One region of the Nocardioides sp. DN36 genome, then DNA from elsewhere that is predicted to be linked to it. Evidence: riboswitches for the same ligand, from Rfam matches in the RefSeq annotation. Region 1 holds a riboswitch; the other holds the start of a gene.
What was found. A riboswitch is a leader RNA that binds a small molecule or an ion and turns the genes downstream of it on or off. The one in region 1 is predicted to bind cobalamin.
Positions count from the first base shown of each region.

Region 2: it holds a riboswitch for cobalamin, as region 1 does, so the genes downstream of both, ACZ43H_RS05760 (ribonucleoside-diphosphate reductase subunit alpha) here and ACZ43H_RS02630 (VWA domain-containing protein) in region 1, are expected to answer to the same signal.

Region 1 is NZ_AP043823.1:354,415-360,969, forward strand. It holds gene cobJ (precorrin-3B C(17)-methyltransferase) at 1-628, shown strand, start outside; gene cobM (precorrin-4 C(11)-methyltransferase) at 625-1,398, shown strand; gene bluB (5,6-dimethylbenzimidazole synthase) at 1,398-2,039, shown strand; gene cbiE (precorrin-6y C5,15-methyltransferase (decarboxylating) subunit CbiE) at 2,014-3,225, opposite strand; cobalamin riboswitch at 3,282-3,428, shown strand; gene ACZ43H_RS02630 (VWA domain-containing protein) at 3,458-5,515, shown strand; gene cobO (cob(I)yrinic acid a,c-diamide adenosyltransferase) at 5,515-6,129, shown strand; gene ACZ43H_RS02640 (cobyrinate a,c-diamide synthase) at 6,123-6,555, shown strand, end outside.
Region 2 is NZ_AP043823.1:990,598-997,152, forward strand. It holds gene ACZ43H_RS05740 (hypothetical protein) at 1-199, shown strand, start outside; gene ACZ43H_RS05745 (hypothetical protein) at 196-351, shown strand; gene ACZ43H_RS05750 (response regulator) at 421-3,180, shown strand; gene ACZ43H_RS05755 (TIGR01777 family oxidoreductase) at 3,193-4,086, opposite strand; cobalamin riboswitch at 4,177-4,393, shown strand; gene ACZ43H_RS05760 (ribonucleoside-diphosphate reductase subunit alpha) at 4,526-6,555, shown strand, end outside.

The DNA.
Region 1 (6,555 bases):
CGCCCCGTACGTGGCTCGCGTCCCGCCGCGTGCCGGACTGACCCGCCACGCGTCGGGCAACACCGTCGAGGTCGACCGGGCTCGTGTCGCGCTCGACCTGGCCAAAGCGGGGGAGAGGGTCGCGGTCGTCTCAGGCGGCGACGCTGGCGTCTTCGGGATGGCAGCAGCCGTCTTCGAGGCGGCCGAGGACCCGGCGTACGCGGGCGTGCCGATCCGGGTGCTGCCAGGGGTCAGCGCCGTGCAGGCGGTGGCCGCCCGTGCCGGTGCGCCCATCGGGGCAGACTTCGCCGTCGTCTCGCTCTCCGACAGGCTCAAGCCGTGGGAGGTCGTGGAACGGCGCCTCCGCGCCATCGCCGACGCCGACCTCGTGCTAGCGATCTACAACCCGGCCTCCCGCTCCCGGACCGAGCAGATAGCCACCGCCCACCGTGTCCTGCTGGAACACCGCAAGCCAGAGACCGTCGTCATCGTCGGGCGCGACATCGGGCGCGACGAGGAGTCGCTGACAGTCACGACGCTGGCCGACCTGGACCCGGAGACGATCGACATGAAGTGCCTGCTGATCGTGGGTGCCGAGAGCACGCGGGTGAGCCGCGCCGGCGTGTGGACGCCGAGGTACGTGCGGTGAGTGCTGCCGTCCACTTCGTCGGCGCCGGACCGGGCGCGGCCGACCTGCTGACCGTGCGCGCGACGCACCTGCTGGCGCAGGCGGACCTGGTGCTCTATCCCGGCACCTACCTCGATCCCGACGTGCTCGCCCACGTCGGCCCGAGCGCAGAGCTCGTCGACACCCAAGACCTCGACCTCGACACGATGGTCGCGTGGATGGTCGGCGCAGCTGGCGCGGGGCAGACGGTGGTGCGATTGACGTCCGGCGACCCGTCTCTCTATTCCGCGCTGCACGAGCAGACCCGCCGGCTCGATGCTGCCGGGGTTGCCTGGTCGGTGACGCCCGGGGTGCCCGCCTATGCTGCCGCTGCTGCGCTGGTCGGGAGCGAGCTGACGGTGCCGCTGGTGGCGCAGTCGGTGGTGCTGACCCGCACCCAGGCCCGCTCTACCGCGATGCCGGAGTCCGAGTCGCTGGCGGCGTTCGCTGCGACCCGCTCGACGCTCGTGCTGCATCTGGCGATCACGCGAGTGCGGGCGCTGATGGCCGAGGTCGAACCGGAGTACGGCGAGGACTGCCCGGTGGCCGTCGTCTACCGCGCCAGCCAGCCCGGGGAGCAGGTGCTGCGTGGCACGGTGGCGACCATCTCGGAGGTGGTGGAGGCGGCAGGGCTGCGCCAGGCGGCCGTGATCCTGGTCGGCTGGGCGCTGGCCCGCGAGGGCGGCGAGTCTTATCTCTACGACGCGGCCCGCGACCGGAGCTCGAAGCGACGCGGCGATCGGGGGCTCTGATGGAGCTCTACGACGTCATCAACCGTCGTCGTGACACTCGCCGAGAATTCACAGGTGAGCCGTTGGCCGCCGAGGTGCTGGAGCGGCTGCTGTCGGCGGCTCACTGTGCACCGAGTGTCGGGATGAGCCAACCGTGGGACTTCGTGCTGGTCCGCTCGCCGGACGCGCTCAGCGCTTTCGCCGACCACGTCGCGCTCGAGCGGGACACGTTCGCGGCGACGCTCAGCGGTGAGCGCGCCGAGACGTTCTCGCGGATCAAGGTCGAAGGGATCCGCGAGTCGCGGCTCGGGATCGTGGTCGGCTACGACCCGACCCGCGGCGGGCCGAGGGTGCTCGGGCGGCATGCCATCGCCGACGCCGGGCTCTACTCGGTGGTCTGCGCCATCCAGAACCTCTGGCTCGCCGCGACCGCCGAGGGCCTCGGGGTGGGGTGGGTCAGTTTCTACCGCGAGGAGTTCCTGCGCGACCTCGTCGGCATGCCGGAGCACGTACGGCCGGTGGCGTGGCTCTGCGTCGGCGCCGTCTCGGAGCTACCGGACGTGCCTGACCTGGAGCGCTACGGCTGGCGGCACCGCTCGCCGTTGGCGAGCGTCCTGCATGAGGAGAGGTACGGCGTCAGCGCGTCAGTGCCCACTGCGTGACGGTACGGGCCGGGGTCCACCCGGTGAAGGCGCCGACCGGTGCACTGGTCTCGACCGAGACTCGGGTCAGCTCGCCGCCGTGCTTCCGGTAGAGCCGACCGAGCAGCATCTCGGTCTCGAGCGTCACGCCGTGCACGACCAGCCGGCCGGCCCGTCGCAGCGCCGTCAGGCAGGCGTCGATCACCCCGTCGCGGGTGGCGCCGCCGCCGACGAAGATGGCGTCCGGCGGGCGGAGCCCGGCGAGCGCGCCGGGGGCCCGTCCGTGCACGACCTCAAGCCCCGGCACACCGAGACTCGTGGCGTTGCGGCTGATCCGCGCAGCACGGTCGGCGTCCGCCTCGACCGCCGTCGTCGTGCAGGACGGGTGGGCGCGCATCCACTCGATCCCGACCGAGCCGGCTCCGGCGCCGACATCCCACAGGTGCTCGCCCGGGGTCGGGGAGAGCCGGGCGAGAGCGCTGGCGCGCAGGTCGCGCTTGGTGAGCTGGCCGTCGTGCTCGAAGGCGTCGTCGGGCAGACCGGCGACCCAGCCGCCGAGGCTCGGGCCGACGCAGTCAATCGCGACGACGTTGAGCCGAGGGAGGTCGAACTCCTTGCCGGTGAGGATGACGGCCTTGTCGAACAGGAAAGAGCTCTGCTCGCGTCCGCCCAGGTCGCCGAGGACGGTGAGCTCACTGTCGCCGTACCCCTCCGCGACCAGCAGCGCCGCCACATCCCTCGGCGTGTGTTCATCGGACGAGAGGACCAGGATCCGACGGCCAGGGGCGAGCTCGCGGCGCACCAGCGCGACGTCGCGACCCACCACGCTCACGACCGCATGGCTCTCCGCCGACCAGCGCATCGCCGCCCGTGCGAGGGCGACTGAGGAGATCCCCGGGACGACGGTCACCTCGTCAGGCCCGAGCAGGTGCATGAAGGTCGTGGCGATCCCCGACACCAGCGGGTCGCCGGACGCCAGGGCGACGACATGCCCGCCTGCCGCCTCGTCCGCCAGGGACGTGAGCAGCGCCGGCAACCGGTCACGCAGCGGAGAGGGCCAGGGCTCGCGGCGCTGCCCCGGCACGTCGGGCAGGAGGTCGAGGTGCCGGCGCCCACCGAGCACCACGCGGGCTCGCTCGACCCAGGCCCGGCCGACCTCCGACACACCGTCCCAGCCGTCGGCGCCGATACCCACCACAGTGATCACGCGAGCAGACGCTATCGTGAGCCCCGCAAGGCGAGAGGTGCCCCAACGGCCCAGCCATCGGAAACGGTGGGGACGGCGGACGGGGAGAATCTGGGAAGCCGGTGAGATTCCGGCACAGGCCCGCTGCGGTGAACCGAGCCTCCACTCATGAGTTGAGCGGAGGACTCGGCAAGTCCGAAGACCGGCCTCCCGCCCGACCAGTCACTGCTGGCGAACAGAGCGGGAGCCTCACATGCCACAGCACTACCCATTTTCAGCCGTCCTCGGTTGCGAGACCGACGCCCTGGACGACATGGGCCTCGCGCTCGTCCTCACGACGATCTCGCCGGAGATCGGTGGCGTGCTCGTGCGGGGCGAGAAGGGCACCGCGAAGTCGACGACGGTGCGGGCGCTGGCCGCCGTGCTGCCGCCCATCGATGTGTACGCGGGCGACAGGTTCTCCGTGGACCCTGCCGACCCGGCAGCCACGTCGCCCGACGGCCCGTTCGGCACCGAGACGGAGGCCATCGTCCGTCCGGTGCGGCTCGTCGAACTACCCGTTGGCGCGACCGAGGACCGAGTCCTCGGCTCCCTACACCTCGAGCGGGCGCTGTCACACGGCAAGGTGGAGTACGAGCCCGGACTGCTCGCGAGAGCACACCGCGGCATCCTCTACGTCGACGAGGTCAACCTGCTGCACGACCACCTCGTCGACCTGCTCCTCGATGCCGCGGCGATGGGTCAGGTCACCGTCGAGCGCGACGGCGTCTCGGTCGAGCACGCGGCCCGGTTCGTGCTGATCGGCACGATGAACCCCGAGGAGGGGGAACTGCGTCCACAGCTGCTGGACCGCTTCGGGCTCACCGTCGAGGTTGCCGCCCCCCGGGAGCCGGCGCTACGCGCCGAGGTCGTACGGCGCCGGATGGCCTACGACGCCGATCCGGTCGCGTTCACCGCGCGCTACCGCGACGCGGACCGCGCCCTGACCGAGCGAGTCGAGACCGCCCGCGAGCGTCTTGCCAAGGTGCGGCTCACCGAGTCTGCGCTCATGAAGATCGCCGAAGTCTGTGCCACGTTCGAGGTCGACGGGCTTCGCGCCGACATCGTCACCGCCCGCACCGCGGTCGCCCACGCCGCCTGGGAGGGTCGCGACGAGGTCACCCGCGCCGATATCCGACGCGCCGCGCTGCTGGCGCTGCCGCACCGGCGCCGCCGCAACCCCTTCGATGCTCCCGGTCTCGACGAGGACCTGCTCGACCAGATCCTCGGCGACGACGAGCTACCGCCGGAGCCGCCGGAGGGACCGGCCCCGGATGAGCCGCCGACTTCTCCCGAGGACAACACACAGGATCAGGCGCAGGGTGACGGACAGTGGGACGAGGCCGCTGACGGTGACAGCGACCAGGCGCCGGCGACCGACGACACTCCGCCCGAGTCTGACGGCGAGCCGCCGGTGACGCCTCTCGCAGTCACCGAGGCCGGTTCGACGGTTCGTGCCACCGCGCCGTACCGACCGCGGCTGTTGAAGGTGCAGGGGCTCGGCGAGGGCGCGGCCGGACGACGCAGCCGAGCCCTCGCGAGCACCGGTCGCCGCGTCGGCGCCCGGCTGCCGGACGGACCCACCGGCTCGCTCCACCTGGTGGAGACCCTGCTGGCGGCCGCTGGCAAGCAGTCCTCGCGCGGCCGCACGACCGGACGCGTGGAGCTGCGCAACGAGGACCTCCGGGTCGCCGTGCGGGAGGGTCGGGAGGCCAATCTTGTGCTCTTCTGCGTTGACGCCTCCGGCTCTATGGCCGCGCGTAAGCGGATGTCCCAGGTGAAGACCGCGATCCTCTCGCTGCTGCTCGACGCCTACCGCCGCCGTGACAAGGTCGGCCTGGTCACCTTCCGAGGCGCCGAGGCGACGGTCGCGCTGCCGCCCACACGCTCCGTCGACATCGCTGCAGCGCGGCTCGACGAAGTTCCGGCAGGGGGACGTACGCCGCTGGCCGAAGGGCTGCTCGAAGCCGCTCGCGTGCTGACCCGCGAGCGAATGCGCGATCCACGGCTGCGACCACTCCTGGTCCTGGTCACGGACGGTCGCGCGACGGGCGGAAAGGACGCTGTCGCGCGGTCACAGCAGGCTGCGGAGTACGTCGCCGGGCTCGGCGTGACGACGGTCGTCATCGATGGCGAGAGCGGCCCCCTGCGTCTTGGCCTCGCACTGCGACTCGCCGAGCTGCTGCGTGCCGAACACCTCCCCGTGGCCGAGGTCAATGCTGAGGCGCTGGCCGGCACGGTCCGATCCCGCACGCAGAAGGGAGCGGCCTGATGCCCCAGGGCAAGCCCGCCGTCGTCCCCGACGACGGCCTGACGACGAAGCAGCGTCGCAACCGACCTCTGCTCGTGGTGCACACCGGCGACGGCAAGGGGAAGTCCACCGCCGCCTTCGGGCTCGCGCTCCGCGGGTGGAACCAGGGCTGGAAGATCGGTGTCTTCCAGTTCGTGAAGTCGGCCAAATGGCGCATCGGCGAGCAGACCGTTCTGGAGCGACTGGGCCGGCTGCACGAGGAGACGGGCGAGGGCGGCCCGGTCGAGTGGCACAAGATGGGTTCCGGCTGGTCGTGGACCCGAAAGCAGGGTGACGCCGAAGACCACGAGACCGCGGCTCTGCAGGGATGGCAGGAGATCAAGCGCCGCCTGGCCGACGAGAGCCACGACCTGCTGATCCTCGACGAGTTCACCTACCCGATGAAGTGGGGCTGGGTGGACGTCCAGGACGTTGTAGAGACGCTGACCAACCGCCCGGGCTTCCAGCACGTGATCATCACGGGCCGCAATGCCGATCCCCGACTCGTCGAGGCTGCCGACCTAGTCACGGAGATGAGCAAGGTCAAGCATCCGATGGACGTCGGCCAGAAGGGCCAGAGGGGCATCGAGTGGTAGCCCTGCCCCGGCTCGTCGTTGCAGCACCGTCGACCGGACAGGGGAAGACCACGATCGCCACCGGCCTGATGGCGGCACTGCGGATCGCCGGCCACGAGGTGAGCGGCCACAAGGTCGGTCCGGACTACATCGACCCCGGCTACCACGCCTTGGCGACCGGCCGCCCCGGCCGCAACCTCGACCCGCACCTCGTGGGCGAGGAGCGGCTCGTCCCGATGTTGCTGCACGGTGCGTCCGGCGCGGACATCGCGGTGATCGAGGGCGTCATGGGCCTGTACGACGGACGACTGGGCACCGACGGATTCGCCTCCACCGCGCACGTCGCCACCCTCACCCGGACGCCAGTAGTGCTCGTGATCGACGTCGCCAAGCTGTCCCGCTCCGCGGGGGCGATCGCCCTCGGCATGGCGACGTTCGACGCCGGAG
Region 2 (6,555 bases), 640 kb from region 1:
CGTGGCCGCCCTGCGGGACCTGTACGTGCCCGGCTCGGCCGCCGGGCGTCGCGACGTGGCCATGCTCGAGTCGTGGAACCACCGAGGCCTGCGGGTGCGCGGGATGCGGATGCAACTGCTGGCCCGCATGGCTCGCACTGGCGGACCCCTGGCGTCGACGTGCGCAAGCGTGGCCCGGCGCGGCTCGAGGTCGCGGTGACCGACCGGTTGGCGAACGCGGTGGCCGTGGGCGCGGGTCGCCGCGTGGTGCTTCCCCGGGACGAGCCGTCGACGCGCACCGTCGTGCTGGTCCGGGCGGCGGGGGAGTGGCGGGTCGCCGAGGTGCGTGACCGGCCCCGTCCGGCGGCGTGAACGGACGATCACCGACGAATCCGGGCACGTCGCGGACGCGGCGGCCCTCGGTGCGGAAGCATGCGGCACATGGAGGCAGTGGAGTCGTGGGTGGTGCGCGCCGTCCCGGACGGGTTGTGGGTCCTCGACGACGCCGGGCTGACGACGTACGCGAACGAGCGGATGGCCCGGATGCTCGGCCGCTCCCGCGCGGAGATGGACGGCCTGTCCGTCACGGACGCCCTCGACGAGGAGGGAGGCCGGGCCTTCCTGGCCCACCTCGACCGGCTCCGGGACGCGCGTGAGCCCGGAGCGGACCAGGAGCTGCGGCTGGTCCGGGCCGACGGGAGCTCCTTCTGGGCGCTGGTCAGCCACACGCCGCTGCTCGACGAGGATGGTCGCCACCGCGGCTGGCTGCACCGCCTGAGCGACCACACCGAGCAGCACCGGATCCTCGAGGAGCTGCGTCATCGCGAGGTGCAGCTCGCCGAGGCGCAGTCGATCGCGAGGATCGGCAGCTGGGAGAGGGAGGTCGGGGTCGGCGAGCTGCACTGGTCCGACGAGCTCTACCGGCTCGTCGGCAAGGACCCCGCGACCTTCACGCCCAGCGCCGAGCGGTTCTTCGAGCTGCTGCACCCCGAGGACCGCCCCGCGGCCGTGGCGGCGTACGAGGAGCTGATGGCCCACGGGGACGAGATGGAGATGGACACCCGTCTCTCGACCCCGGCCGGGGACCGGGTGCGCTGGGTCCGCACGCGCGCCCGCGTGGTCCGGGACGGCTCCGGCGCGGTCGTCCGCCTCGGTGGCACGGTGCAGGATGTCACCGAGAGCAAGGAGGCGGAGCAGGGCCTGGAGTTCCTCAGCGCGATGGCCGCCGCGGCCAACGAGTCGGACACGTTGGTCGACGTGCTCGTCGCCTCGGAGGCAGTGGTCCGCCCCTACGCCCGGTGGCCCGCGGTGCTCGTGTCCGCCCCCGACCCCACCGACGCGCGCGAGCTCGTGCACTTCCCGACCGGCTGGAACGAGTACGACGAGGACGTGCTGGCCGCCGCCCGCGACCTCGCGACCCGGGCTGTCGCCGAGCGCACCGTCGTCCAGGCGCCGGGGCCGGATGGCGCCGTGCTGATCGCCGGCCCGGCCCTGGCCGGCGAGCGGATCGCCTGCGTGGTGGTCTCCGACACCGGGGTCCGGGAGGAGGCGGCCGCGTCCGACGTCGGGATCTTCGCCCAGACGCTGGTGCTGCTGGCCCACGTCTCGGAGCGCGAGGAGGCCGGCAAGGCGCTCGCCGCCGCGCGCGACGACGCGCTGGCCGCGTCCCGGGCCAAGTCGGAGTTCCTCGCCACCATGAGCCACGAGATCCGCACGCCCCTCAATGGCGTCATCGGCCTCAGCGAGCTGCTCAGCCGGACCGACCTCACCGCCCACCAGCGTCGCCTCGCCGAGGGGGTGGACCAGGCGGGCCGCTCGCTGCTCGCGCTGGTCAACGACATCCTGGACCTGTCCAAGATCGAGGCGGGTCGCCTCGACCTGGAGGAGGTCGACTTCGACCCCCGCAGCATCGTCGAGCAGAGCGTCGGGCTGGTGGCGGAGCGGGCCGGCGCCAAGGGCCTCGAGCTCGTGGTGGCCAGTGCGGAGGAGATGCCGTCGATGGTGCGCGGCGACCCCGTCCGCTTCGGCCAGGTGATCACCAACCTGGTCTCGAACGCCGTGAAGTTCACCTCCGTCGGCGAGGTCGTCGTCCGCGCCGGCGCCGGTCCCGAGGGGGTCCGGGTCGAGGTGCGCGACACCGGCATCGGGATCGAGCCCGACGCGCAGCGCCAGCTCTTCACCGCCTTCTCCCAGGCCGACAGCTCGACCACGCGCGAGTACGGCGGCACCGGGCTGGGGCTCGCGATCAGCAAGCGCATCGTGGAGGCGACCGGCGGCGAGATCGGCGTCGTCAGTGAGCCGGGTGTCGGCAGCACCTTCTGGTTCACCACGCCGTTCGCGGACGCCACGGCGGCGTCGCTGCCGACGGGGTCGACCCTTCAGGACGCGGTCGCCGGCCTGCACGTGCTCGTCGTGGACGACAACGAGACCAACCGGTTCATCCTGCGCGAGCAGCTCGAGGCCTGGCGGGTGCACGTGACGGTCGTGGAGTCGGCGTACGACGCCCTGGTCGAGCTCGACGCGTCCGTCCGCCACGACCAGAGGTACGACGTGGTGCTGCTGGACTACATGATGCCCGGCGCCGACGGCGAGCAGCTCGCGCGGATCATCCGCGCCGAGGAGCGGCACCGCGACACCCGCCTCGCGCTGCTGTCGTCCGCGGTCGAGCCCGCCGCCGAGTGGCTCGCCGACGCGGGCCTCGACGCGTTCCTCGGCAAGCCGGTGCTGCCCTCGCGCCTGCTCGACACCCTGGCCACGCTCGGGGGCCGCGGTGAGCCGCGCCTGGCCGCGCCGCTGCCGATGAGCGACGGGACCGCCGAGTCGCGCGGGCGAGTGCTGGCGGTGGAGGACAACGAGGTCAACCAGCTGGTCGCCGAGGGGGTGCTGCGCGGGCTGGGCTACGACGTCGTGATCGCCGACAACGGGGCCGCCGGGGTGGCCGCGCTGGCCGACGAGCCCGACGGCTTCGACACCATCCTGATGGACTGCCAGATGCCGGTGATGGACGGCTTCGACGCGACCCGCGCGGTGCGCGCCATGCGCGGCGACGGCCGCCGGATCCCGATCATCGCGATGACGGCCGCGGCGACCGCGGAGGAGCGGGACCGCTGCCGGGACGCGGGGATGGACGACTTCCTGACCAAGCCCGTCGTGCCCGCGCTGCTCGAGAGCACGCTGGCGCGCTGGGTGCCCGTACGCTGAGCCCGCGGGCGGTCAGCCGGCGAGCCCGGTGCGCAGCACGGCGTCCACGTCGCGGTCCCGGAACTCGTAGCCGGACTCGGCCAGCGCGGCCGGCCGCACGTTGAGCGAGCCCAGCAGCTCGGGCGCCATCCGGCCCGCGCCCACCCGGAGCGCGGTCTTCGGCACGAAGACGATCGCGGGACGGTGCACGGCCGCGGCGAGCGCCTTGGTGAACTCGGCGTTGGTCGGGGTCTCGGGGCAGCAGAGGTTGAACGGTCCGCTGGCGGTGGGGTGCTCCGCGAGGTGGGCCACCGCGCCCACCCAGTCGCGCAGCGAGATCATCGCCATGTACTGCTTCCCGTCGCCGAGCCGCGCGCCCAGCCCCGCCCTGAAGAGCAGCCGCAGCTGCTTGAGCGGCTCGCTGCGCCGGTCCATCACCGGCGAGGTGCGCAGCACGCAGACGCGCGCGCCGGCCTCCGTCGCCGGCGTGGTCGCGGCCTGCCAGTCCCGGGTCACCTCGGTCAGGAGCGCGTGCCCCCGGCTGTCGGAGGCCTCGGTCAGCACCTGGTCCCCGTGGTCGCCGTACCAGGAGATGCCGTTGCCGGCGAGGAACGCGGGCTTCGACTCCGTCTCGGCGACGGCGCGGGCGAGCACCCGTGTCGTGGTCACCCGGCTCTCGCGCAGCTCGCGCGCCCACCGCGACGAGTGGGGGTTGCCGGCCGTCGGCGTCCCGGCGAGGTTGACCACGACGTCGGACTCCTCGATGACGTCGCGCTCGTAGGTGCCGGCGTACGGGTCCCACGTGGACTCGTCCGGCTCCTGAGCGGGCCTGCGCACCAGCCGGGTCACCAGGTGCCCGCGCTGACGCAGCTCGTAGCCGAGGTTGCTCCCGAGGAAGCCGGACGCGCCGGCGATCACGATCCGCATGACGACAGCCTGACAGGCCACCGCAACACGGCCGGGCGTTCTTCGACACGCCGACACAAGATGTGGTGCCGGTGATCGGCGTACGCCACTGGATATGGTGCTCGTGCTGGTCCGGAGCGTCGCCTGCAGGTGGCGCTCCGGGGCAAGAGGGAACCCGGTGCGAGTCCGGGACTGCCCCGCAGCGGTGAGTGGGAACGAACGCCGTCACACGCACTGGCTCCGCACCATGGAGCTGGGAAGCGACGGTCAGTAGGGGTCGAGAGTTGTGCCCACGAGTCCGAAGACCTGCCAGCGCCCGCGCACGACCTGTGCGCGGTTCGTCGCGGACCTCGCGGGTGGGTCGCACGACAGCACGGGCGCGCCCTCGAACCGGACGCGTCCGCGTCGTCGTCTCCTCGCAGGTCCCCGGCACCCGGCGAGCTCGCGAGGAGAGAGCAGCATGACCCAGACGACCCAACCCACCGTGCGCACCACGATGACGGTGTGCAAGCGCAACGGCGACCGTGAACCGGTCGACCTCAACAAGATCGTCCGCGCGGTCGAGCGCTGCGCGACCGGCCTGTCGCACGTCGAGCCGCTCACCGTGGCGACGCGCACCATCTCGGGCCTGTACGACGGCGCCACCACTGCGGAGCTGGACCGGCTGTCGATCCAGACCGCGGCCGAGCTGACCGCGAACGAGTCGGAGTACTCCCGGCTGGCCGCCCGGCTGCTGGCGGCGTACGTCGAGAAGGAGGTCGCCGGCCAGCAGATCGCGTCCTTCAGCCAGTCCGTCCGGCTCGGTCGGCTCGAGGGGCTGGTCGGGGACGCCACCGCCGACTTCGTCGAGGCGAACGCCCGCAAGCTCGACCAGGCCATCGACACCGCCAACGACCTGCGCTTCGAGTACTTCGGGCTGCGCACCGTCTACGACCGCTACCTGCTGCGCCACCCGGAGACCCGGCTCGTGGTCGAGACCCCGCAGTACTGGCTGATGCGGGTCGCCTGCGGGCTGGCGACCACCCCCGCCGAGGCGATCGAGCTCTACCGGCTGATGGCCTCGCTGGCCTACCTGCCGAGCTCGCCGACGCTGTTCAACTCCGGGACCCGGCACACCCAGATGTCGTCGTGCTACCTCGTCGACAGCCCGCGCGACGAGCTGGAGTCGATCTACGCCCGCTACGGACAGGTGGCGGCGCTGTCGAAGTTCGCCGGCGGCATCGGCATCTCGTTCTCGCGGGTGCGCTCCCGCGGGGCCCTGATCCGCGGCACCAACGGCCACTCCAACGGGATCGTGCCGTTCCTGCGCACCCTCGACGCCTCGGTGTCGGCGGTCAACCAGGGCGGCCGGCGCAAGGGGGCCGCGTGCGTCTACCTCGAGCCGTGGCACCCCGACGTCGAGGAGTTCCTCGAGCTGCGCGACAACACCGGCGAGGACGCCCGGCGCACCCACAACCTCAACCTGGCCCACTGGGTGCCCGACGAGTTCATGCGCCGGGTCGAGGCGGACGAGGAGTGGAGCCTGGTCGACCCCGATGCCGCGCCCGAGCTGCCGGACCTGTGGGGCGAGGAGTTCGACCGGGCCTACCGGGCCGCCGAGGCCGACGGTCGCGTCGTACGCCGGGTGCGGGCGCGTGACCTCTACGCGAAGATGATGCGCACCCTCGCGCAGACCGGGAACGGCTGGATGACGTTCAAGGACGCGTCCAACCGCACCTGCAACCAGACCGCGGTGCCGGGCAACGTCGTGCACCTGTCGAACCTGTGCACCGAGATCATCGAGGTCTCCAGCGACGCCGAGACCGCGGTGTGCAACCTCGGCTCGGTCAACCTCGCCCAGCACCTGCGTCCGCTGGTCGAGGAGCGAGCGTCAGCGAGCGTCTCGAAACCGAGGGAGCTCGACTGGGACAAGCTGCGCGCCACCGTGCGCACGGCGGTGACCTATCTCGACCGGGTCATCGACATCAACTACTACCCGAGCCCGGAGTCGGCGGCGTCGAACCCGCGCTGGCGGCCGGTGGGCCTGGGCTGCATGGGGCTGCAGGACGTCTTCTTCGCGCTGGGGCTGCCGTTCGACTCCGACGAGGCTCGGGAGCTGTCGACCCGGGTCGCGGAGGAGATCTACCTCTCCGCGCTCGAGCGCTCGGCCGAGCTGGCCGCGGTGCACGGTGCCCACCCGGCGTACGCCGACACCCGCGCGGCGCGGGGCGACCTGCAGCCGGACCTGTGGGGCGTGACGCCGACCCAGACCGAGCGCTGGGCCCGGCTGCGCGAGCAGGTGTCGGAGCACGGGTTGCGCAACTCGCTGCTGGTGGCGATCGCGCCGACCGCCACGATCGCCTCGATCGCCGGCTGCTACGAGTGCATCGAGCCGCAGGTGTCGAACCTCTTCAAGCGCGAGACGCTGTCGGGGGAGTTCCTCCAGGTCAACGCCGCGCTGGTCCGTGAGCTGCGCTCGCGAGGCCTGTGGACCAACGAGGTGCGCGAGCA